DNA from 3 places in the Halomonas sp. PGE1 genome. Region 1 is predicted to be linked to each of the others. Evidence: riboswitches for the same ligand, from Rfam matches in the RefSeq annotation. Region 1 holds a riboswitch; each other region holds the start of a gene.

Region 1 (7,452 bases):
GCCGCCTTCGGCCTGGCCCGGGCCGAGGCCGAAGGCGCCACCCCGCGGCTCGCCGACGGCCGGACGCTGCCGCCGCTGACCCTGGCCCCCTCGCTGCCGCCGGACACCCTGGTGATGGATATCGCCGCCGCCGCGGCCCTGCTGGAGAGCGGCGCGCGCCTCACCCGGCTGGTGGCCGCCCCGGGTGCGCTTGGCGAGGCGCCAGCGGGGCTGGCCCTGACGCGCGCCGACGTGCTGGTCTCGCCGGGCCAGCTCACCGAGAGCTTCCACCTCAACCTCACCGCCCTGGCCCTGCTGGCGCTGGTGGTGGGGCTCTTCATCGTCCAGGCGGCGCTCGGCCTGGCCCTGGAGCAGCGCCTGGGGATGCTGCGCACCCTGCGCGCCCTGGGGGTCTCCGGTCGCGCCCTGGTGGCGGCACTGGCCCTGGAGCTGGTGCTGCTCGGCATCGTTGGCGCCCTGGCCGGCATCGCCGGCGGGGTCTGGCTGGCCCGGGCGCTGCTGCCCGACGTGGCCGCCACTCTGGGCAGCCTCTATGGCGCCGGGGTGGGCGCCGAGCTGCGCCTGCCCTGGCACTACTGGGTCGGCGGCGTGGCGGTCACCCTCGGCGGCCTGCTGCTGGCCGGCAGCGGGGTGCTGTGGCGGGCGGCGCGGCTCAGCGTGCTGGGGCTGGGGCAGGCCCAGGCCTGGCGCTCGGGGTTCCGCCGCCAGCTGGCGCTGATGGGCGCCGCCGGCGGAGTAACGGCCCTCGTTGGCCTGGCGCTGGCGGCCTGGCTCTCGCGCCTGCCGCCGGGCGAGGGGCTGGTGGCCGGCTTCGGCCTGGTGGGTGCCCTGCTGCTGGCCTGCGCCCTGTGGCTGCCCCCGCTGCTGGGCGCCGCCCTGGCCGGCCTCACCCACCTGGCGAGGCGTCGCCCCCTGGCCCAGTGGGCCCTGGCCGACCTGCAGCTGCAGCTGCCGCGGCTGTCGCTCGCCATGATGGCGCTGCTGGTCGCGCTCTCCGCCAACCTGGGGGTGAGCAGCATGGTGGGGGGCTTTCGCCTCACCTTCCTGGAGTGGCTGGACCAGCGCCTGGTGGCCGACCTCTACCTGCGCCCGCCGGCGGAGCAGTTCGCGGCGATCGACGCCTGGCTGGCCGAACGTCCGGAGGTGGTCGAGCGCCTGGCCACCCGGCGCAGCGAGTCACGCCTGCTGGCCATCGAGCCCGGCGGCGCGGGGTCGGATGCCCCTCAGGCGCGGCAGCCCCCGGTATCCGTCTACGGCATCACCCCCGGTGCCACCCTGAGCCCGAGCTGGCCGCTGGTCGCCACCCGGGACGGCCGCGAGGCGGCTTGGGCGGCCTTTCGCGATGGCGAGGCCTTCGTCAACGAGCAGCTGGCGGTGGCCGAGGGCATCGCCCCGGGGGACCGCCTTCGCCTGGAGGCACCCGGCGGCGAGGTCCAGCTCGAGGTGGCGGCGATCTACCCGGACTACGGCAATCCCCGCGGCGAGGTGCTGCTGGCGGTGCCCCACCTGGTCGAGCGTTTCGGGGCACCGCCGGGCTCGCTGGGCATCGTGCTGGGCGAGGGCGCCGACGGCGCGGCGCTGGCCGAGGCACTCGCCGACGCCTTCGGCCTGGGCCGCGACAGCGTGCAGGACCAGCGCGAGGTGAAGCGCATCGCCACCGGCATCTTCGAGCGCACCTTCACCATCACCAGGGCGCTCAACGCCCTGACCTTGGGCGTGGCGGCCCTGGCGCTGCTGGCCAGCCTGCTCGCCCAGGCCGGTGAACGCCGCCGCCGGCTGGCGCCGCTCTGGGCACTGGGCGTGCCTCGAGCGCGGCTGGGCCAGCTCCAGCTCGCCCAGCTAGGTGGCACGGCGCTGGTGGTGGGCCTGGCAGCGATTCCGCTGGGCATCGCCATCGCCTGGGGACTGGTGGCGGTGATCAACGTGGCGGCCTTCGGCTGGCGCCTGCCGCTGCACCTCTTTCCAGGCGAGATCCTGCTGACCCTGGCCACGGCGGTGGGGGTGGCGCTTCTCGCCGCGGCCCTGCCGGTGCTGCGCCTGTGGCGCACGCCGCCGCGGGACCTGCTGGCCGAGGAGGCTGCCTGATGCGCCCTTTCCTGCGCTCGCGCCTCGCCGCCCTGCTGCTGGCCCCCATTCTGGCCCTGGCCGGCTGCGGCGAGGCGCCACCCACGGGCTCGGGCGCGGGGTTCGCCGGCCTGGGCGAGAGCGCCGAGGGCTACGCCCAGGCGCGCCCCGGCACGCCGCTGCGCTTTCCGGAGGACCACGGCGCCCACCCGGACTACCGCATCGAGTGGTGGTACCTCACCGCCAACCTCGAGGACCAGGCCGGCGAGCCGCTGGGCCTGCAGTGGACCCTGTTCCGCCAGGCGCTCGTCCCGCCGCAGGCGCGCCCGGCGCCGGAGGAGTGGGTGGCCGACCAGCTGTGGATGGCGCACCTGGCGGTCTCCCGGGGCGAGCGGCACGCCGTGGCCGAGCGCTTCGCCCGCAGCCACTCCGCCGACCCGGGCGAGGGCAACGCCGGCCAGGCCGGCGCCGTGGCCCAGCCCTTCCGCGCCTGGCTCGACGACTGGACGCTGGCAACCCGGGTGGAGGACCCGGACGCCGACACCTTCGAGCGCCTCACCCTGACCGCCTTCGACGGCGAGGGGCAGGAGCGCGTCGGCTACCGCCTCGAGCTCACCGCCGAGGGCCCGCTGGTGCTGCACGGCGACGCCGGCTTCAGCCAGAAGTCCGCCGACGGCCAGGGCTCGATGTACGTCAGCCAGCCCTTCTGGCGCGTGGAAGGCGAGGTGGTACTGGCAGGAGAGACCCATGCGGTGAGCGGCCAGGGCTGGCTCGATCGGGAGTGGAGCAGCCAGCTGCTGGGCCCCGAGCAGGCGGGCTGGGACTGGTTCTCGCTGCACCTGGAGGACGGTCACCGGCTGATGGCCTTCCAGCTGCGCGGCGGCGGCGAGGCCGGCGGCGACTACCGCTCCGGCACCTGGATCACCCCGGCGGGGGAGCCCCGGGCACTGGCGCCGGAGGAGCTCGCCCTCACGCCGCTGGCCACCTCGTCGGTGGCCGGCCGCGAGGTGCCCACTCGCTGGCGACTCGAGGTGCCCGCAGCGGGGCTCGACCTGATCGTCGAGGCGCCCCACGCCGAGCGCTGGATGGCCACCACGGTGCCCTACTGGGAGGGAGAGGTCGTCGCCCGCGACCATGCCACGGGGGCGCCTCTCGGCCTCGGCTACCTCGAGATGACGGGCTATTGAGATGACGGGCTATTGACAGGCGATTCTTTCATAAGCCTGCTATCGATACTTCCGACCCGAGCCGCTATCCTGAAGGCATCCCTCTCCTGGAGCGCCCCATGCTGCCCAGCCTCTTCATCTCCCACGGCTCCCCCATGCTGGCCCTGACCCGGACGCCAGCCCATGACTTCCTGCGCGGGCTCGGCCAGCGGCTGCAGCCGAAGGCGGTGGTGGTGGTCTCGGCCCACTGGGCCAGCCGCCAGCTGCTGGTAAGCACCAGCGCCCACCCCGAGACGATCCACGACTTCGGCGGCTTCCCCCGGGAGCTCTTCGAGTGCCAGTACCCTGCCCCCGGCGAGCCCGAGCTGGCGCTGCGCCTGGCCCGGGAGCTCAACGCCGTCCCCACCGAGCGCGGCCTTGACCACGGCGCCTGGGTGCCGCTGTCGCTGATGTTCCCGCAGGCGGAGGTGCCGGTGGTGTCGCTGTCGCTGCCGGTGCAGTGGTCCAACGCCGAGCTGGCGGCCCTGGGCGAGCGGCTCGCCGCGCTGCGGAACGAGAACATCCTGGTGATCGGCTCCGGCAGCCTGACCCACAACCTTTACGAGATGCAGGCCCGCGACGCCGCCATGCCGGCCTGGGTGGGCGAGTTCGCCGACTGGGTCGAGGCGCGGCTCGCCGAGGACGATCGCGAGGCCCTGCTGGCCTGGGAGTCCGCCCCGAAGGCCCGCGAGAACCACCCCACGCCGGAGCACTTCCAGCCCCTGCTGGTGGCCATGGGCGCCGGGGGCCAGGCCGAGCGCCTGCACCACAGCGTCGAGCACGGCGTGCTGGCCATGGACGTCTACGCCTTCGGCTGAGGCAAGCGCCGGCCCTGAAACGCACGAAGGCGCCGCCCCTGAGGGGGGGCGCCTTCGCATCAGGCAGTGCCCGGGTCAGTCGCCCAGGGCGGCCAGCCGGTCGGCCTGGACCACCTCGATCCAGTAGCCGTCTACGTCCTTCACGAACACCACGTTCTTCATCTTGCCCTGGTCTGCGCGCTTCACGAACTCCACGGCGTTGGCGTCGAACCAGGCCTCGGCGGCCTCGAGATCCGGCACGCTGAAGCAGATATGGCCGAAGCCCTGGGGCTCGGCATTGCCGTCATGGTAGGCGAAGTCGGCCTGGTTCTCGGTGCCCCAGTTGTGGGTCAGCTCCAGCAGCCCCTGCTGGCTGAAGGTCCAGACGGTGCGTTCGCCGGTCGCCTCGGGCACCGCCTCGTCCTCCTCCAGCCGGGCCAGGAAGTAGAGCGAGAACTGCATCTCCTCGAAGTCGAGGCGGCGCAGCACCCGCATGCCGAACACCCGAGTGTAGAAGGCCAGTGCCTTCTCGGGATCCTTCACCCGCAGCATGGTGTGATTGAGGCGAAAGCCTGCGCTATCGGCGGTGGGGGTCTGGACGCCGGGGTGTTGCTCACCCTTGAAGCTCATGGGCGACTCCTGTCTGCCATGGGGAAACCGTCCTCTGAGCATGGGGACAGCAGCAGAAAATTTCCAGCCCCGGCGGCGACAATCTTGTACAACACCTTTCTTTACTAAAACACGAAGCCGTGATGGCGAAACAATCGCAGCAAAAGCCCCCAAATAACTCTACATTGATTATACAAGACCGCAACCGGCAACCCCTGGAGATTCCCATGTCTGCCCATGCCTATCAGCTGAGTGACCATATCACCCTCAAGGAGCTGGCCCGCGCCCTCTCCCAAGGCTTCTCGCCCATCGTCGAGGTGGAGTCCATGGACGGCATCTACACGGTGCGCCTTCACCATGGCACCGGCGTCTCGGAGCTCTCGGATGCCAGCGGGCGTACCCTGACCTTCCTGGGCACCGGCGAGATTCGCGACAAGCTCGGCGAGCTCGGCCTGACCCACGGCGTACTGACCTGGTCCGACCAGTGCGGCGACGAGATGATCGGCGTGCCGGGCCATGCGATGACGCCGGACGAGATGCTCGCCAACGGTACCCGCATCGCCTTTCGCTGAAGCTTTCCGAGCCGGGCGGCAGGCGCTAATGTAGAGGCATGTCCGTCTCTGCGGAGCTCCCCGCATGCCCACCCTGCCCCGTCCGGCCGCCTGGCGACTCTCCGCGACCCTTGCGCTGCTCCTGCTGCTGGCCGGCTGCGCCGGCCGGGAGCTGGCCGTGCATGACCCGGCTCCCGCAGAGGGGCTCTCCATCGAGCGGGCGCTGATCCTGGCCGCCGCCCAGAACGCCTTGGGCACCCCCTATCGCTTCGGCGGCAACTCCCCCGCGGGGCTCGACTGCTCGGGGCTGGTGGAGCTGGCCTACCGCGCCGCCGGCATCCCGGTGCCGCGCACCGCCGACGACCAGTTCCGCGCCCTGCCCGCCGCCCCCAGGGCACGCCCCGGGGACCTGCTTTTCTTCGATATCGCCGGGCGCGGCAAGGCGAGCCACGTGGGGATCTACCGCGGCGACGGCCAGATGATCCACGCCCCGGGCCGAGGCCGCCAGGTGGAGACGGCGCCGGTGGAGATCGCCTACTGGCAGGAGCGCTTCCTGGGCGCCGCCGCCGTGGCGCCCTGAGCCCCTCACCTCAGCCCCCTTGCCTGGCCCCTCCAGCCGCGTATGATCGAACACCAGCATCATCACCACGACAGGGGCGCCGCGCAGCAGCAGCTGCGCGGCTGAGAGGCACCCTTGGAACCTGAACCGGATCATGCCGGCGTAGGGAGTCGTGCAGCCCAGCGCTCGCCTGCCTGCACCTCCCGCGCCCGGGAGGCCCCATGCGCACCCCCCTTTCCTCCTCGCTGGATATTGCGGCCCACCTGGCCAGGGTGCGCGAGCGCGCCCCGCTGATCCACAACATCACCAACCTGGTGGCCATGAACACCATGGCCAACGTGCTGCTGGCCATCGGCGCCTCGCCGGCCATGGTCCACGCCCGGGAGGAGGCCGCGGAGTTCACCGCCCTCGCCGACGCCCTGACGGTCAATATCGGCACCCTCTCGCCCCACTGGGTGGACGCCATGGACGAGGCCGCGGAAGCGGCTCGTCTGACCGGCAGGCCCTGGGTGCTGGACCCGGTAGCGGTGGGTGCCACCGCCTACCGGCGCGAGACCGGCGCGCGCCTGCTGGAGCGCCTGCCCACGGTGATCCGCGGCAACGCCTCGGAGATCATCGCCCTGGAGGCCCGCGGGGCTGGCGGGCGCGGCGTGGACAGCAGCGACCCGGCCGAGGCCGCCGAACAGGCCGCCGTGCGGCTGGCTCGGCGCATCGGCTGCGTGGTGGCGGTGACAGGCGAGGTGGATCTTGTCACCGACGGCCGCCGCCTGGCCCGGGTGCGTGGCGGCCACCCGCTGATGCCGAGGGTCACCACCCTGGGCTGCTCGCTCACCGGGGTGGTGGCCGCCTTCCTGGTCGGCGCCGAGCATCCCTTCGAGGCCAGCGTGGCGGCGCTGGCCTGCTACGCCGCGGCCGGGGAGCTCGCCGGCGAGAGTGCCCGGGGGCCGGGCAGCTTCGCCGTAGCCTTCCTAGACGCCCTGCACGCCCTGGATGGCGAGACCCTGAGGGACCGACTGCGACTGGAGATGACCGATGAAACTTGACCTATCCCTGTACCTCGTCACCGATCCCGGCCTGTGCGCCGAGCGCGGCCTGGTGGAGACCGTGGTGGCCGCGGTGCGCGGCGGCGTGACCGTGGTCCAGCTGCGCGACAAGCACGCCAGCGACGGCGAGATGATCGACCAGGCACGCCGGCTGAAGGCGGCCCTGGCCGGCAGCGGCGTGCCGCTGATCATCAACGACCGCCTGGCGGTGGCCGTGGAGAGCGGCGCCGACGGACTGCATATCGGCCAGGGCGACGGCGAGGTGGCGGCCGCCCGCGCGGCGCTGGGCGAGCGGGCGCTGCTCGGCCTCTCGGTGCAGACGCTGGAGCAGATGGCACGGGTGGACGCCGAGCGGCTTGACTACCTGGGGCTGGGGCCTGTTTTCGCGACCCCGAGCAAACACGACCACGCCGAGCCGCTGGGCTTCGACGGGCTTGCCCGGCTGGCAACGGCAAGCCCCCTGCCGGCGGTGGCCATCGGCGGGCTCAAGGCCGAACACGCCGCGGCGGTCCGCCAGGCCGGCGCCCAGGGCCTGGCGGTGATCTCGGCGATCTGCGGCCGCCCCGACCCGGAGGCCGCGGCGCGAGCAATCCGCGGCGGCCGATAACCACAGGCGCGGTGCCG
Region 2 (7,452 bases), 860 kb from region 1:
AGGCCTCGAAGGTGCGCTGGAAAGTGCTGTTCTCGTCGCTGGTCAGCATGCCCATGAACTGCCCCAGCACCACCCGGTCGGCCATGCCCGGCGCACGGCCGATGGCGAAGCCGATCAGCGCGGTGAAGGGGTCCACGAAGCCGTAGTCCTGCACCATGTAGGCGGCGAAGTCGGCACCGGAAATCCGCCCCTCGGCCATGGCGTCGAACAGCGGGTGGTTCACGGTGGCGGACCAGTCGGGCTCGCTGATCTCGCGCAGCCAGTCGGTGAGGCGCGGTGCGTCCTGCTGCGCCGCCCAGGCGGTCCAGTCGGCTCGAGTCGTCATCGGGCATCTCCTTGGAGTGTCGGTTGGAATCTCGCCCCCGGGTACCGCCAGGCGATCAGCAGGCTCACCAGCGTGGAGGCGAGCAGCGCCCCCAGGAAGGGCGGAAGCGTCGGAATGCTCTCCGGGAAGGTGGCCGCCAGCACCCCGGCGGAGAGGCTGCCCAGGGTGATCGAGCCCGGCAGCACCGCGCCGAGCAGTCCGGCCACGCCGCCCGCCACGGCGGCGAGCGGCGACATGCGACGCCACAGGCCCAGCAGCACCGGCACCACGATGGCGGCACACAGCAGGTCGGCGATCAGGAACAGCCGCAGCACCGAGAAGCCCTGCAGCGCCACCCACACCACCGGCAGCATCAGCGCCACCGTGACCAGGCGCGCCGCCCGCACCGAGAGCCCGCGCCGGCCGGAGCTGGCCACCGCCATGGAGGCGATGGCGTTCTGCAGGGTATCGACGCTGGAGGCCACCAGGGTCACCGCCAGCACCAGGGCCGGCAGCGCCAGCCAGGCCGGCGCGGCGGAGAGCAGCGCGAAGAAGGGAATCGGCGGCTCGCCGAGCGGCAGCGCATGCATGGCCGCCACGATGCCGAGCCCGCCGATAGCCATCACCACCAGCAGGCTGCTGGCCCCGCCCAGCAGGGCCCCACGGGCCAGGGCGCGGTCATCCTCGGCGGCCCACACCCGCTGCCAGTAGCCCTGATGGAAGAGGTTGGCCGCGGTGACAGCGATCACCAGGGTGAGCGCCACCGAGAGCGCGCTGCTCGTGGGAATGGAGGGCATCACGGCTTCGGCCGGCATGGGCGGCAGCCACCACCAGGCCACGCCGCCCACCAGCACCAGCAGGGCCAGCAGCAGCCAGGCCTGCCAGCGGTCGGTGGCGAGGCTCGCCCGCAGCCCGCCCAGGGTGGTGTAGACCAGGGTGACCACCGCCACCCCGAGGATCACCAGCGCCGGCGGCACGTCGGAGAGCAGCGCGGCGATGGCGCCGATGGCGGTGAGCTCGGCGGCCAGGAAGATCGCCATGTAGGCCACCGAGACGAAGGAGACCCAGCGCCGCACCCCGGCGCCGTAGCAGGACTCCGCGAACTCGCCGATGCTGCGCCCCTGCGGCAGGTGGCGACGGATCGCCGGGCCGTAGAGCCCCAGCACGATAAAGGGCAGCGACGAGCCGATGGCGTAGCCGGCCAGCGCCACCGGCCCCACGAAGGCGCCGATCTCCGGCGGCGCGAAGAGGATCCAGGCCCCCATGCTGGAGGCCAGGAACGACAGGCCGATGGCCTGGGCGCCCTGGGAGTTGCGGGCGGTGACGTAGTCATCGAGCAGGCCATCGGCCCGGCGGGCCCGCAGGCCCAGGAAAGCAAAGCACAGAAGCGCCGCGCCGAGCACGGCAGACGTCAGGTAAGGCATGTCGCGCTTCCTCCGCCGGTATGAACCGGATCAGGTTCCAGGGTCGGCGCTTGGCCCTCTCAGCCCCCGCGGATGCGGCGGGACTCCCCTGGCGACAAGTGAATGAATTGTGTGGGCCCGCCGCTGTCGGCGACACGACGGGCCGGAGGCATCATAGCGAGGCCATGGGCCGGCGGCCAGGGGTCGCCGGGGGTATCAGCGTCGGAAGCACTCCCGGAAGTGCCAGGCGAGATAGTCTCGGTTCGGAAAGGCGCGAGGGCTCAGGATCAAGGGCTGGCCCTCGAGGTCATGGAGCTGCGCCTTGAGCCGGCCGTTGGGGGCCGCGCCGGTCAGCTCAGGAGAGATGCGAATGCGGTCCCGGTCGTCGATGGCCAGCAGTCCCTTATCGAAGGCGCGGTCATGGAGCGCGTTGAGGCAGAGCCCATTAGCGGGATCGAGGCGAGACTCTGGGCGCGCCTGCCAAGGCACGATATGGCTCGCAATCAGTAGATCCTCGTGACGAAGCCCGGTAATCACGCATCGCGTGTCGTAGCGCACCATCACGGCCTTGCGGAATAGCGACTGCCCAATACGCCGTCGCTGCAGGGCATAGGCCTCGCTGCCGGTGTAATCCTCATCTGCCTCGGCACTATCGCCACAGGGATCGAGCTCTACCCAGGCCGACTCACTCTCGGCGGCGACACTCTTCGGGTCGGCGATAAAGCGCTCCCACAGCAGGCGATCCTGGCGTGAGGCACCCGACAGCCCCTTTTTGCCCAGCGCCCGTACCTCTGGGTCGAGGCTCGCGTAGTTGGAGAGCTTCATGGCCACCGAGCTGGCAGAGCGGCCCATCTGCTCGGCCAGGTGAATGACCTCGGGCCGCTCGCGATGCAACTGACCGAAGCTCAGGCGGCAGTAGAGCGCCAGCGCCTGCAGTCGGTCTTGGTCGCTCCATGCCTTACGCTCTGCCACTGAACATGCCTCGCATCATTCCCCTTTTCATCTTCGAGCGTACCGGCAGCCCTTCTGGATGCCAACGACGTTACTTCTCCCTCGGCACCCGGCCCATCAGGTAGAACTCCTCGTTGGGCGGGGTGCCAGCGAGGGTGACCAGGCGGTTGGACATGCCGAAGAAGGCGGCGATGGCGCCGATGTCCCAGATGTCGTCCTGGGTGAAGCCGACCTCCAGCAGGCGGGTCTGCCACTCGTCGGTGAGCTCGCCGACCTCCAGGCCGCTGTGCATGGCGAAGTCGAGCATCACCCGGTGGCGCTCGCTGAGGCCAGCGACGCGTTGATTGATGGCGACCTGGTCGGCCAGCAGCGGGTCCTTGCTGTAGATGCGCACCAGAGCACCGTGGGCCACCACGCAGTAGAGGCACCGGTTGCGGGCGCTGGTGGCCACCACGATCATCTCCTTCTCCGCCTTGGTGAGGGTGTCGGCCTCCCTCTCCATCAGGGCGTCGTGGTAGGCGAAGAAGGCGCGGAACTCGGCCGGGCGGTGGGCCAGCATCAGGAAGACGTTGGGGATGAAGCCGGCCTTCTCCTGCACCGCCAGCATGGCGTCGCGGATGTCCTCGGGAAGGTCCTGGATCGACTCGGGGATGGGAAAGCGGCTGATGGGCGCGGTCATGATGGCTCCTGGCGTTGTGGTTGTTGTTGGAAACCTCCAGTTAACGTCAGCGTCAAGTGACTGTCCATGCGGACGATCGTCGCAAGCGCCACGAGCGCCACGAGCGCCGCTCACGTCTCGCCGAGGATGGCCCGGGTCACCACCCGGTTGCGATTGCGGTCCTTGGCCTGGTACATCGCCTCGTCGGCCTCCCGGTAGAGCCGTTCGGCATCCGGCACCCTCTGGAAGTCATTGCAGCAGACCAGCCCGAAGGAGGCGGTGACCACTCCGCCCTCTGCCTGCACGTGGGGAATGGCGAGGTCCTCCAACGACTGACGGAAGGCCTCCATGACATGCCGGCCCTGGTCCAGAGTATCGACCTCCAGCAGCAGGCCGAACTCCTCGCCGCCCAGGCGGAACAGACGGTCGCCAGCGCGGCGGAAATGTTGCTGCAGCAGCGCGGAGACACGCCTGAGCACCTCGTCACCGGCCTGATGGCCGTAGGTGTCGTTGTAGGCCTTGAAGGCATCGATATCCATCACGGCGAAGAGCAGCGCCCGGCCGCTGCGGCGACGCTGCAGGAGCTCCGCATCAACGAGCTCATGGAACTGGCGGCGGTTGAGCAGCCCGGTCAAGGGGTCGGTGCGGGCCATGGCGGCGAGCCGCTGGTTGGCGGCTTCGAGCTCACGGGTGCGCTCATCCACCTCGGCCTCCAGCCGCTGGTTGTGCGAGCGCTGCAGCTCATGGGTGGCCCGCTCGGCGGCGAGCTTCTCGTTCTTGAGCAGGTTGATCTTGTAGGCCAGCCCGAAGGCCAGCAGCAGGAACTCGATGCCCGAGCCCGCCTGCACGGCGTACTCGGTGAAGACGTTATAGGGCAGCACCCCGGCCACGCGCAGGAAGTAGAGCGCGATCCCCACCAGCAGCACACACCAGGCCACAAGGAAGATCTGTGCCAGGCGGTCGCCCAGCCAGCTGCGCCACACGGCCACGGAGAGCATCAACAGGGAGAGCAGGATGGCGGCGGGGATCATGACGCGGAACACCGGAGCGTAGTGCCCCTGCAGCGCCGGCAGCGCACTCGCCAGGCACAGGCCCGCCACCCCGTGCAGCCCCCATGACAGTCGCGGCGCGTGCCGGCGCAGGTTGAGGTAGCTGCTGCTGAAACTGGCCAGGGTGACGGCGAAGAGCCCGATGGTCAGCGGCAGCATCTGGTTGTTGAAGGTCGGCCAGTTCGGCCACCAGTACTGGTAGGCAAAGCCCCGCGCCGCGAACATCAGCACGAAGAAGGTGCCGAGGTAGACCACATAATGCAGCAGGCTGCGCTCCCGGATAGCCAGGAACAGCAGCAGATTGAAGATCATCAGCGCCAGCAGAGCGCCGAAGTAGAGGCTGAAGGCCATCAGTTCGCGCTGGGCCTTCTGCAGGAAACTGGCGTCGCTCAGCAGGTAGAGCGGCGTGGCATCGAAGAGGCCATCGTGGGTATCCAACCGCAGGATCACGCGGCGCGTCTCGCCGGGCGGCAGCACGATGGGCAGCACGAAGGTGCGGTGGGCCACCGGGCGCGTGTCGAAGGCACGCCGGTTGCCGGTCTGCCATTCGGCGACCACCTCCCCCGCCTCGTCGACCACCCAGGCGTCCAGATAGTCATGCAGCGGCATGGCCAGCTCCAGCAGGCGTCTCAACGGCGCCTCGCTGGCGTTGACGAGCTCCACCTGCAGCCACCAGGCAGAGTCGGAGAAGCTGAAGTTGAGGGTCTCCTGCTCTGAGGACCGCCAGGGCAGGTCGTCATCCCGGGAGAGCAGGTCGTCGATGGTGAACTCGCGATCGACATCCTCCAGCAGCTGCACCTGCGGGCCCAGGTTGAGCCCATCGAAAGGGTCGGCAACATCGAGCGCGGCCCGGGCCGGCGAGGCCAGCAGGCAGGCAAGCAGCAGCCAGGCGGCCAGGGCCGACGGCAGGCGGGGAAATGGGCGAGTCACGAGAGCTCCGGTATCGTATCCGTACGATGCCTGCACTCTAGCAGTTCTGCCTGACCATCCGGTCGAAGGCCATCAACGCACAGGGCCCCGCCTCTCTCGAGGCGGGGCCCTGTCGTTACCGAGCGGAGGTGATCAGCTCAGCGAGATGGTGCTGTTGATGCCGCTGGAGACGTTCTCCGGCTCGTACCAGCGGGCGGTGACGGTCTTGGTCTGGGTCCAGAAGGCGATCGCCTGCTTGCCGTTGGGGCCCAGGTCGCCCAGCTTGGAGGCCCGGGAGCCGGTGAAGCTGAAGTAGGCGACCGGCACCGGGATCGGCACGTTGATGCCGATCTGGCCCACGTCGATGTCGGTCTCGAAGCGGCGCGCCACCCAGCCGGAGTTGGTGAAGATGGAGGTGCCGTTGCCGTTGGGGTTGGCGTTGATGAACTCGATCGCCTCGTCCAGGGTGTCGACGGTCACCACGCAAAGCACCGGGCCGAAGATCTCCTCGCGGTAGATGCTCATCTCCGGGGTCACGTCGGCGAACAGGGTCGGGCCGACGAAGTTGCCGTTCGGGTAGCCCTCGACCTGGTAGCCGCGGCCGTCCACCAGCAGCTTCGCGCCCTCCTTCTCGCCGGCAGTGATCAGCCGCTCGACGCGCTCCTTGGCCTGGGGAGAGACCAGCGGGCCGAGGTCGGCGTCGGTCTGGGTGCCGGGGCCCACCTTCATGCTGCGGGTGCCCTCGACGATATCCTCCAGCCACTCGCGGGCCTCGCCCACCAGCACCACCACGGAGTTGGCCATGCAGCGCTGGCCGGCGGCGCCATAGGCGGAGCCGAGCAGGTTGTTGATGGCCTGGCTGCGGTTGGCATCGGGCATGATCACGCAGTGGTTCTTGGCGCCCATCATCGACTGCATGCGCTTGCCGGCAGCGGCGGCGCGGTTGTAGAGCAGCGAGCCCACGTGGGTGGAGCCGATGAAGGAGAGCGCCTTGATGTCGGCATGGTCGGCGATCTGGTTGGCGACGTCCGGGCCGCCGTGGACCACGTTGAGTACGCCGGCCGGGATGCCTGCCTCGTGGGCCAGCTCGACCAGGCGCATGGTGGAGCTCGGGTCCTGCTCGGAGGGCTTGAGCACGAAGGTGTTACCGGTGGCGATGGCCAGCGGGAACATGAAGCAGGGCAGCATGATCGGGAAGTTGAAGGCAGTGATGCCGGCGCCCACGCCCAGCGGCTGGTGCATGGTGTAGACGTCCACCTCGCTTGCCGCGTTCTCGGCCAGCTCGCCCAGCTGCAGGCTGGTGATCGAGCAGGCGTGCTCCACCACCTCCAGGCCGCGGCCCACTTCGCCCACGGCGTCGGGCAGGGTCTTGCCGTGCTCCTCGGTGATCAGCGCGGCCAGCTCGTCGGTGTGCTCGCGGATCAGCGCCTGCAGCTTGAGCATGATGCGCATGCGCTTGCCCAGGGGCACCTTGCGCCAGGTCTTGAAGGCCTCCTTGGCGCTGGCCACGGCGCGCTCCACCTCCTCCGCGGTGCAGAACGGCACCCGGGCGACCACCTCCTGGGTGGCCGGGTTGACCACGTCGCGCCACTCCTGGCTCTGGGACTGGACGGGCTGGCCGTCGATGATCATGGGGATTTCGCGGACTGACATGGGGCGTGCTCCTCTCTGTGCTGTCGCTGCCCGGGGGATCGGCTTGTTGTTGACGTTGCCGTGGATCACCCTGGCATTAGACTTTGTGTGTATAAAAACACGGAAGGTGATAGAAACGAGTCTATCCAGAGGTCGGATGGTGTGACAACGGGCACTCGGGCACATTGTTTGTGCATTCATGCACAAGCAAACCCGACTCCCATCTTCGGCGAGGCCCCCATGCTCGACTGGCAGGATATCCAGATCTTTCTCGAGGTGGCCCGCAGCCAGCGGCTCACCGATGCCGCCCGCCGCCTGGGGCTCGACCACTCTACCCTGTCGCGGCGCACCCGGCGCTTCGAGCAGAAGCTCAACACCCAGCTCTTCGAGCGCAGCACCCACGGCTACCACCTCACCGAGGCGGGCCAGCAGCTGCTCGCCCACGCCGAGGAGATGGCCCGCCACGCCTTCGAGGCCGGCGAGAGCCTCACCGACAAGAACCACCAGATCAGCGGCCAGATCCGCCTGGGGGTGACCGAGGGCTTC
Region 3 (7,452 bases), 930 kb from region 1:
GGCAGCGACTTCTGCGCGCACGAACTCCGGGGTGATCTCCTCGGGCAGCCGGGCGCCGAAGCCCTGGCCCGGGTGCTGGTGGCCCAGGATGCGCTCCACCTCTTCGGTGCCTGAGTACTTCGCAGAGAGCGCCTGCCGCCTCTGGTTTTCCCGGATGGCGATGAACTCCATCTCCGGGGTAATGATGCCCTGGCGGGCGTAGTGCAGCTGGGTAACGTTCTTCCCTTCCTTCGCGCGCCGCGGCGTGCGGGTCAGGTCGAAGCGCAGCTGGGCGAGCGTCGGGTCGTTGGCGCGGCGCTTACCGTACTCGCTGGTGGGGCCGTCGAGCTGTTCCGTATCGCCGCGTGCCTCGATCCAGGCGCGGCGCAGCTCGGGCAGGCCGCGGCGCAGGTCGATCTCGGCATTCGGATCGGTATACGGGCCGGAAGTGTCGTAGACCAGCAGCGGCGGATTCTCCTCGTCGGCGCCGGAGGTCTTTGTCGGCGAGAGCGAGATCTCGCGGAAGGGCACGCGGATATCGGGGCGTGAGCCTTCCACATAGACCTTGCGCGAGCCGGGCAGGGGCTGGATGGCGGCCTCGTCGACCTTGGCGGTTTCGGCGAGGAAGTGGGCGGTCTTGCTCATGGCGTGAATCCTTGTCGTGGCTGTTGTTGTCGGGGGGAGTGGCCTTGGGTGTCAGGGGTGTGGTGGGGCGGCGGCGCTAGAGGGCGCGGTCCAGCCCCATCTGCCAGAAATCGATCTCGAGCCGGGTGGCGTCGCGGAACACCTGGGTGAGCTCGGCGAAGCGCGCCGGGGTGACGTCGGTCAGGCGGGCGTCGAGCCAGGCCTCCTCGGCGCGGCGGGCGGCCTGGAACTCCTCGCTCTCGTACATGGCGATCCAGGCGTCATAGGGGTTGGCATCGCCGCGGACCGTTTCGGCGCGGGCGTTGATCCAGTCGGCGATCTCGCCGTAGCCCACCAGGCAGGGGGCCAGGGCCACGTGCAGGTCGAGCAGGTCGCCGCGGTTGCCGGTATCCAGCACGTAGCGGGTATAGGCCATGGTGGCGCGGGCCTCGGGCAGCTCGGCCAGGGACGCTTCGGAGATGCCCCACTCGCGGCAGTAGCCCACGTGCAGCCCCAGCTCCAGGTCGACGATGGCCTTGAGCCCCTCATGGGCCTGACGCAGGTCGTCCAGGGTGCGGCTCTTGTAGGCGGCCAGGGCGTAGGCCCGGGCAAAGTGGATCAGAAACAGGTAGTCCTGCTTCAGGTAGTGGCGAAAGGCGCCCTCCTCGAGGGTGCCCTCGGCGAGACCGCGCACGAAGTCGTGTTCGATATAGGCGCGCCAGTCGTCCTGGCAGGCGGCGGTGAGGTCGCTGAAGCGGTAGCCCATCTTGCCTCCGATTGTCGGGTGACGATCCGGAGTGCGGGCGAGGGAGGGAGTGGGGCCTGGGGGGCGCGCTACACGGGGGTAGCCGGGGGAGGCCGCCGCTTGATTCCTACGCCGGTACTAACCGGATCAGGTTCAACGGGCCCCGCCGTGACGACCGCGCCGGTGTGGCGCACTGTCGTATAGCGATCTCAGCCGGTTCCACCGGCACCCCGTCAAGCGAAGGCCCACTCTAGCAGGCCCGGGGGCATTTGCCAGCCCCGAGGCTTATCGATGGTGGTAGAGCCAGCGCACGTCCACGGCGAAGGAGAGGGTGAGCCCCGCCAGGGCGGTGGCGGCCAGCCAGGTGGCGATCAGGCCGGGCGTGGCCGGCAGCAGAGCCAGCATCAGCGCCGCCACCTGCCACACGCAGACCGCCTTGCGGCGCAGGCTGTCCGGCAGCTCGCCGGCGAGCCAGGGCCAGCGCCAGCTCGCCGCCACGAAGGCGTAGCGCATGGCGCCAATGGCCAGCACCCAGGGGCCGACGCGCTCCAGCAGCAGCAGCGCCAGGCAGAGCATCAGGATGAAGAAGGCGTCGAGCTCCATGTCGAAGCGGGCCCCCACGGCGCTGGCGCTGCCGGTGCGTCGAGCCACCCAGCCATCCACGCCGTCCAGGGCCAGGGCGACCAGCGCCAGGGCGAAGAGCCACTCTCCGTGGGTGGCCAGCAGGGCCGGGTCGGCCAGGGTGCCGGCCAGCAGGGCCACCAGCACGCCTCGCGCCAGGGTGACCCGGTTGGCCGCGCCCAGCCCGCCCTGGCGCATGGGGCGGCGGCGCAGGGCGCGCCACAGCAGGGCCGCCATCCCCAGGTAGGTGGCGATGGCCAGCGGCGCTACCCATGACCCCACCAGCCCCAGCGAGGCCAGAAGCCCGAGCAGGGTGAGACCGCCCAGCGCCAGCTCCATGGCCAGGCGCCAAGGCCGCGTCGCCTCGGCGGGCCCTTGCGCAGGCGGGTGGGATGAGAGAGGAGAGGGCATCCGGGCTCCCTGATGGTTGTCGATCGCCGCTGTCGATGGCCGTTGTCGACGGCCATGGTGGCGAGGCATAGCCGCTATGCTGAACGCGATGGGCTCATGACCACCACACTAGCAGTCGGCACCGCCCTGGGCCGCCGGCAGCGATAAAATTGTTCATTTGCATGTTACTGTACCATTATTGTAGAAGTATTCGCCCGCCTCACCGCTGGAGCCGCCATGTCCGTCGACACCGCCACCGCCTTCTGGACCCTGGCCCCGGGTCACGGTGAACTGCGCGCGGAGCCGTTGCCCGCCGCCGGCGAGGGGGAGGTCCGGGTGAGGGCGCTGTTCGGCGGCATCAGCCGCGGCACCGAGGCGCTGGTCTTTCAGGGGCGGGTGCCCGAGAGCGAGCGGCAGCGCATGCGCGCCCCCTTCCAGGTCGGCGACTTCCCCTGGCCGGTGAAGTACGGCTATGTCAGCGTCGGGGTGGTCGAGGCAGGCCCCGCGGCGCTGCTGGGCCGGGAGGTGTTCTGCCTGCATCCCCACCAGGACCGCTACGTGGTGCCGGCCGCCGCCGTCACGCCGCTGCCGGCGGGTCTGCCCGCCGCCCGGGCGGTGCTCGCCGCCAACATGGAGACCGCGCTCAACGGCTGCTGGGACGCCGAGCCGCGCCTGGGCGACCGCATCGCGGTGATCGGTGCCGGCGTGGTGGGCGCCCTGGTGGCCTGGCTCTGCGCGGCGATTCCCGGCACCCGGGTATGTCTGGTGGACGTCTCGCCGGGGCGGGCCGAGCTCGCCCGCGCCCTGGGCGTCGATTTCTGCCTGGCCGGCGAGGCGCCGGGGGACAACGACCTGGTGATCCACGCCAGCGGCAACCCCGAGGGGCTGCGCCAGGCGCTGGCGCTGGCCGGCGATGAGGCGCGGGTGGTGGAGATGAGCTGGTACGGCGATCGCGAGGCGAGCCTGCCGCTGGGGGAGGCCTTCCATTCCCGGCGGCTCAAGCTGATCGGCAGCCAGGTGGGCCGCCTGCCCGCCGAGCGCATGCCGCGCTGGGGCCACGCCCGGCGCCTGGCGCTGGCGCTCGAGCTGCTGCGCGACCCTCGCCTCGACGCCCTGATCAGCGGCGAGAGCGATTTCTCCGAGCTGCCCGCCCTGATGCCTCGCCTGGCCGCCGGGGCCGGCGAGGTGCTCTGCCACCGGCTGCGCTATGCCTCGCCCGACCGATTCGACGCCGACGGATCCGAATCCGACCGACTGGAGCCCTGACATGTACCGACTCACCGTTCGCGACCACGTGATGATCGCCCACAGCTTTCGCGGCGAGGTCTTCGGGCCCGCCCAGCGGACCCACGGCGCCACCTACGTGGTGGACGTCACCTTCCAGCGCCGCGAGCTCGACGACCATGACCTGGTGGTGGACATCGGCCTGGCCAGCGAGGCGCTCAAGGCGGTGCTCGCCGAGTTCAACTTCCAGAACCTCGATGAACTGACGGAGTTCCAGGGCCGCAACACCACCACCGAGTTCATGGCCCGGGTGATCTTCGAGCGCCTGGCCACGGCGATCCAGCTGGGGCGGCTGGGGGAGGGCGCCGGCGGGCTCGAGGCGATGACCGTGACCCTCCACGAATCCCATATCGCCTGGGCCAGCTTCGAGGGCCCCCTGTGATGGCGAGCGCCACTCTGGCCCGGCCCGTGACGATGCCCGTCACGATGATCGTGGCCGGCGATCCCGGCCAGCTCACCGGTGGCTATCTCTATGACGCCCGCATCGCCGAAGCGCTCAGGGCCCGGGGCTGCCGCGTCGAGGTGGTGGGGCTCGAGGGGCGCTTTCCCGTGCCGGACGACCTGGCCCGGCGCAGCATGACCCGGGCGCTCGCGGCGCTGCCCGACGGTGCCCGGGTGGTCATCGACGGCCTCGCCATGGGCGGGCTTCCCGAGGTGATCGCCCGCCATGCGGATCGCCTGGCGATCATCGCCCTGGTCCACCATCCGCTGGCCGACGAGACCGGCCTGGACGAGGCGACCCGCCGCTCGCTGCTCGACAGCGAGACCCGCGCCCTGGCCCTGGCGCGTCGGGTGATCGTTACCAGCCGCTTCACCGCCCGGGGCCTTGGGCGTTTTGGCGTGGCGCCCGAGCGGCTCCGCGTGGTCGAGCCTGGCGTCGAGCCGGTGCCGCTGGCGGCCAGCGCCCTGGACCTCGAATCCCCCGGCCCCCGGCGCCTGCTCTGCGTGGCGACCCTGGTCCCGCGCAAGGGCCACGATGTCCTGCTCAAGGCGCTGGCCGGCCTCGGGGAACGCGACTGGACCCTGACGGCCATCGGCAGCGCCGAGCGCGATTCCGCTCATGCCGCCCGGCTTTACGAGGCCACTCGCCGATACGGCCTCGAGGGGCGCATCGACTGGGCCGGGGAGCGCAGCACCGCCGAGCTGGCCGCCGCCTACCACCGGGCGGAGCTCTTCGTGCTGCCCTCGCGCTACGAGGGCTACGGCATGGTGGTCACCGAGGCGCTCTCCCGCGGCCTGTCGGTGCTCACCACCACCGGCGGTGCCCTGGTCGACACCCTGCCACCGGGGGCCGGCCTGGCCGTGCCTCCGGATGATGCCGACGCCCTGGGTGCGGCCCTGGCCGCCTGGCTCGATGACGCCGCGCTGCGTTGCCGGCTGCGCCGCGGCGCCCGGGAGGCCCGCGGCCACCTGGGCGACTGGCAGCAGGCCGGCGACCGCTTCCTGGCGGCCCTGGAGGACGCTGCGGCTCCCACTCCCGCACCCACCCCCGACCCAACCGACGCCGGCCAGGCGCCCGAGGAGAGCCCGCCATGACGCTACCCGCCCCCGCCCGGTCCGACGCCGAGGCCACCCGCCCAGGCGAGCGCTTCAGCGCCGACTGGCTCTCCCGCCGCGAGGCGCTCGACGCCCGCTCGCGCAGCCGCTGCCTGACGGGCCTGGCCGCCGACTGGCTCGCCGGCCGGCCCGGAGCACACGACGGCGCGCATGGCATCCTCGATCTGGGATGCGGCAGCGGCAGCAACCTGCGCTTCCTCGCGCCGCGGCTGCCGGGGCCCCAGCGCTGGCGCCTGGTGGACCACGACCCGTCGCTGCTGGCGCTGGCCCGACGTCATGGCGCCACCCTGCGCGACCCCACCGGTGGCCGGCTGACCGTCGAGGCCAGCTGCCGCGACCTGGCGCCGGTGGAGGATGGCCTGCTCGAGGGCGGCGACCTGGTGGTGGCCTCGGCGCTCTTCGACTTGGTATCGCGCCCCTGGACCGAGGCGCTGGTGGCGGCCGCGGCCGTGCGCGGCCAGGCGCTGCTCTTCACGCTGAGCGTGGATGGCGACTGGGCCTTCCTGGATGCCGCTGGAGAGCGAATCGAGGATGAGGAGGACATAGCGGTACGGGCGCTCTTCCAGGCCCACCAGCGCCGCGACAAGGGGCTTGGCCCGGCGTTGGGCGGCGACGCCCCCGGCGTGCTGGCGGCGGCCATGACCGCGGCCGGCTACCGGGTGGAGAGCGCGGCCACCCCCTGGCACCTGGCCGCTGGGGAGGAGGCGCAGTGGCCCCTGGCCGAGCCGCTGGTACGGGGCTGGCATGACGCCGCCCTGGCCCAGGCCCCGGAAGAGCAGGCGCGTCTCGCTCGCTGGTGCGAGCGGCGGCTGGCCGGCCTCGCCGCCGGCGAGCTGGGGCTGGTCGTGGGGCATCGCGACCTGCTGGCGCTGCCGCCGCTGTCGGCCAGGGGCGCCTGAGCATGGCCCTTGCCCAACGAGCAGCCCGGCGAGCGCGACAACCCGCACGCCAGGGCCTGCTGCGCCCGCTGGTGGGGGTGGTACTGCTGGTCGGTCTCGTCGGGTGGCTGCAGCCGGGGGCGATCCTCGCCGAGGTGCAGCGGCTCTCGCCGGGCTGGGCCCTGCTGGCCCTGGCGCTGACCCTGCCGCCCCTCTTGCTGAGCGCCTGGCGCTGGCGGCTCACGGCTCGCCTGCTGGGGCTCTCGCTGGGGTTCCGCCGGGCTCTGCGGGAGTACTACCTGGCGCTCTTCCTCAACCAGGTGCTGCCGGGCGGGGTGGCCGGCGATGCCGCCCGGGCCTGGCGCCACTCCCGCGACAGCGGGCAGCGCGGCGGCGCCTGGCGGGCGGTGATCATCGAGCGCGCCTCCGGCCAGCTCGCCATGGCGCTGCTGACCCTGGCCGTGCTGGCCGCCTCGCCGCTCTGGCATGAGCTGCTGGGCCGCGCCTTCAGGAGTGCGGCCGCGTCGACCTGGCTGCCGGCCGGGGGCGCCGCCCTGCTGCTGATGGTTCTGGTGGTCTGGCAGCTGGCCAGGCGCCCGCCGGCGGCCCTGGTGGGCCTCGGCGGTGATCTCAGGCGCAGCCTGCTGGCGGCCTCGGTGTGGCCCAGGCAGCTCGCCGGGTCGCTGTTGGTGGTGGTGAGCTACGCCCTGGTGTTCGTCTGTGTCGCCCGGGCGATCGGCGTCCAGCTGCCGCTTGCCACCCTGCTGGCGCTGGTGCCGCCGGTGCTGCTGGCGATGCTGATCCCGATCACGCTCGCCGGCTGGGGGGTGCGCGAGGGAGCCGCCGCCCTGGTGTGGGGGCTTGCAGGGCTGCCGCCGGCCCAGGGGGTGGCGATCTCCATGGCCTACGGAATCATCGTGCTGCTGGCGAGTCTGCCCGGCGGCCTGGTGCTGCTGCATCGGGCGCTTCGCGTCGTGCCGGGGCACACCGGCAGCGAGCCGATGGCTCAGGGGGCCGGGGCGTCGAGCACGAGATCGAAGAGGGTGTCGTCACCGCAGCGGAAGGTCCGCGACGCGGGGCGGCGCGCCTCGTGGAGGGTGGCGATGGGCGTCATGACCAGCCCCGGTCGGCCGGAGCCGATCAGCAGCGGGGCCACCAGCAGGTGCAGGCGATGGAGCACGCCGGCCTCGAGGAAGCGCGACACCGTGATGCCTCCGCCTTCGATCAGCACCCTGGCGAGGCCCCGCTCGGCCAGGACGTCGAGCACCGCCCGCGGGGCGAAGCCGCCCTCGACCAGCGGCAGCGCCAGACGCTCCACATGCGCCCCCGACGGGCCTTCCGGAGGCGCCCCCTCGCCGTGCAGGTGCAGGGTCG

Evidence for each region. A riboswitch is a leader RNA that binds a small molecule or an ion and turns the genes downstream of it on or off. The one in region 1 is predicted to bind thiamine pyrophosphate.
Region 2: linked by a shared signal. The riboswitch ahead of HIR79_RS16560 (sodium:solute symporter family transporter) and the one ahead of thiM (hydroxyethylthiazole kinase) in region 1 are both predicted to bind thiamine pyrophosphate.
Region 3: linked by a shared signal. The riboswitch ahead of tenA (thiaminase II) and the one ahead of thiM (hydroxyethylthiazole kinase) in region 1 are both predicted to bind thiamine pyrophosphate.

Annotation. Positions count from the first base shown of each region.
Region 1 covers NZ_CP053032.1:488,313-495,764, reverse strand. Annotated here, with positions in the region: gene HIR79_RS02385 (FtsX-like permease family protein) at 1-2,085, shown strand, start outside; gene HIR79_RS02380 (lipocalin-like domain-containing protein) at 2,085-3,251, shown strand; gene HIR79_RS02375 (dioxygenase family protein) at 3,350-4,087, shown strand; gene gloA (lactoylglutathione lyase) at 4,163-4,696, opposite strand; gene HIR79_RS02365 (DUF6482 family protein) at 4,903-5,247, shown strand; gene HIR79_RS02360 (C40 family peptidase) at 5,312-5,806, shown strand; TPP riboswitch at 5,869-5,971, shown strand; gene thiM (hydroxyethylthiazole kinase) at 6,007-6,828, shown strand; gene thiE (thiamine phosphate synthase) at 6,818-7,435, shown strand.
Region 2 covers NZ_CP053032.1:3,531,301-3,538,752, forward strand. Annotated here, with positions in the region: gene HIR79_RS16555 (TenA family protein) at 1-325, opposite strand, end outside; gene HIR79_RS16560 (sodium:solute symporter family transporter) at 322-1,728, opposite strand; TPP riboswitch at 1,718-1,828, opposite strand; gene HIR79_RS16565 (HNH endonuclease) at 1,924-2,679, opposite strand; gene HIR79_RS16570 (peroxidase-related enzyme) at 2,750-3,337, opposite strand; gene HIR79_RS16575 (sensor domain-containing diguanylate cyclase) at 3,448-5,295, opposite strand; gene HIR79_RS16580 (CoA-acylating methylmalonate-semialdehyde dehydrogenase) at 5,428-6,927, opposite strand; gene HIR79_RS16585 (LysR family transcriptional regulator) at 7,147-7,452, shown strand, end outside.
Region 3 covers NZ_CP053032.1:1,421,997-1,429,448, forward strand. Annotated here, with positions in the region: gene thiC (phosphomethylpyrimidine synthase ThiC) at 1-624, opposite strand, end outside; gene tenA (thiaminase II) at 701-1,369, opposite strand; TPP riboswitch at 1,456-1,591, opposite strand; gene HIR79_RS06715 (CDP-alcohol phosphatidyltransferase family protein) at 1,634-2,380, opposite strand; gene HIR79_RS06720 (zinc-dependent alcohol dehydrogenase) at 2,597-3,625, shown strand; gene HIR79_RS06725 (6-pyruvoyl trahydropterin synthase family protein) at 3,627-4,025, shown strand; gene HIR79_RS06730 (glycosyltransferase family 4 protein) at 4,058-5,179, shown strand; gene HIR79_RS06735 (class I SAM-dependent methyltransferase) at 5,176-6,099, shown strand; partial or broken gene HIR79_RS18785 (lysylphosphatidylglycerol synthase transmembrane domain-containing protein) at 6,102-6,953, shown strand; gene HIR79_RS06745 (RibD family protein) at 7,085-7,452, opposite strand, start outside.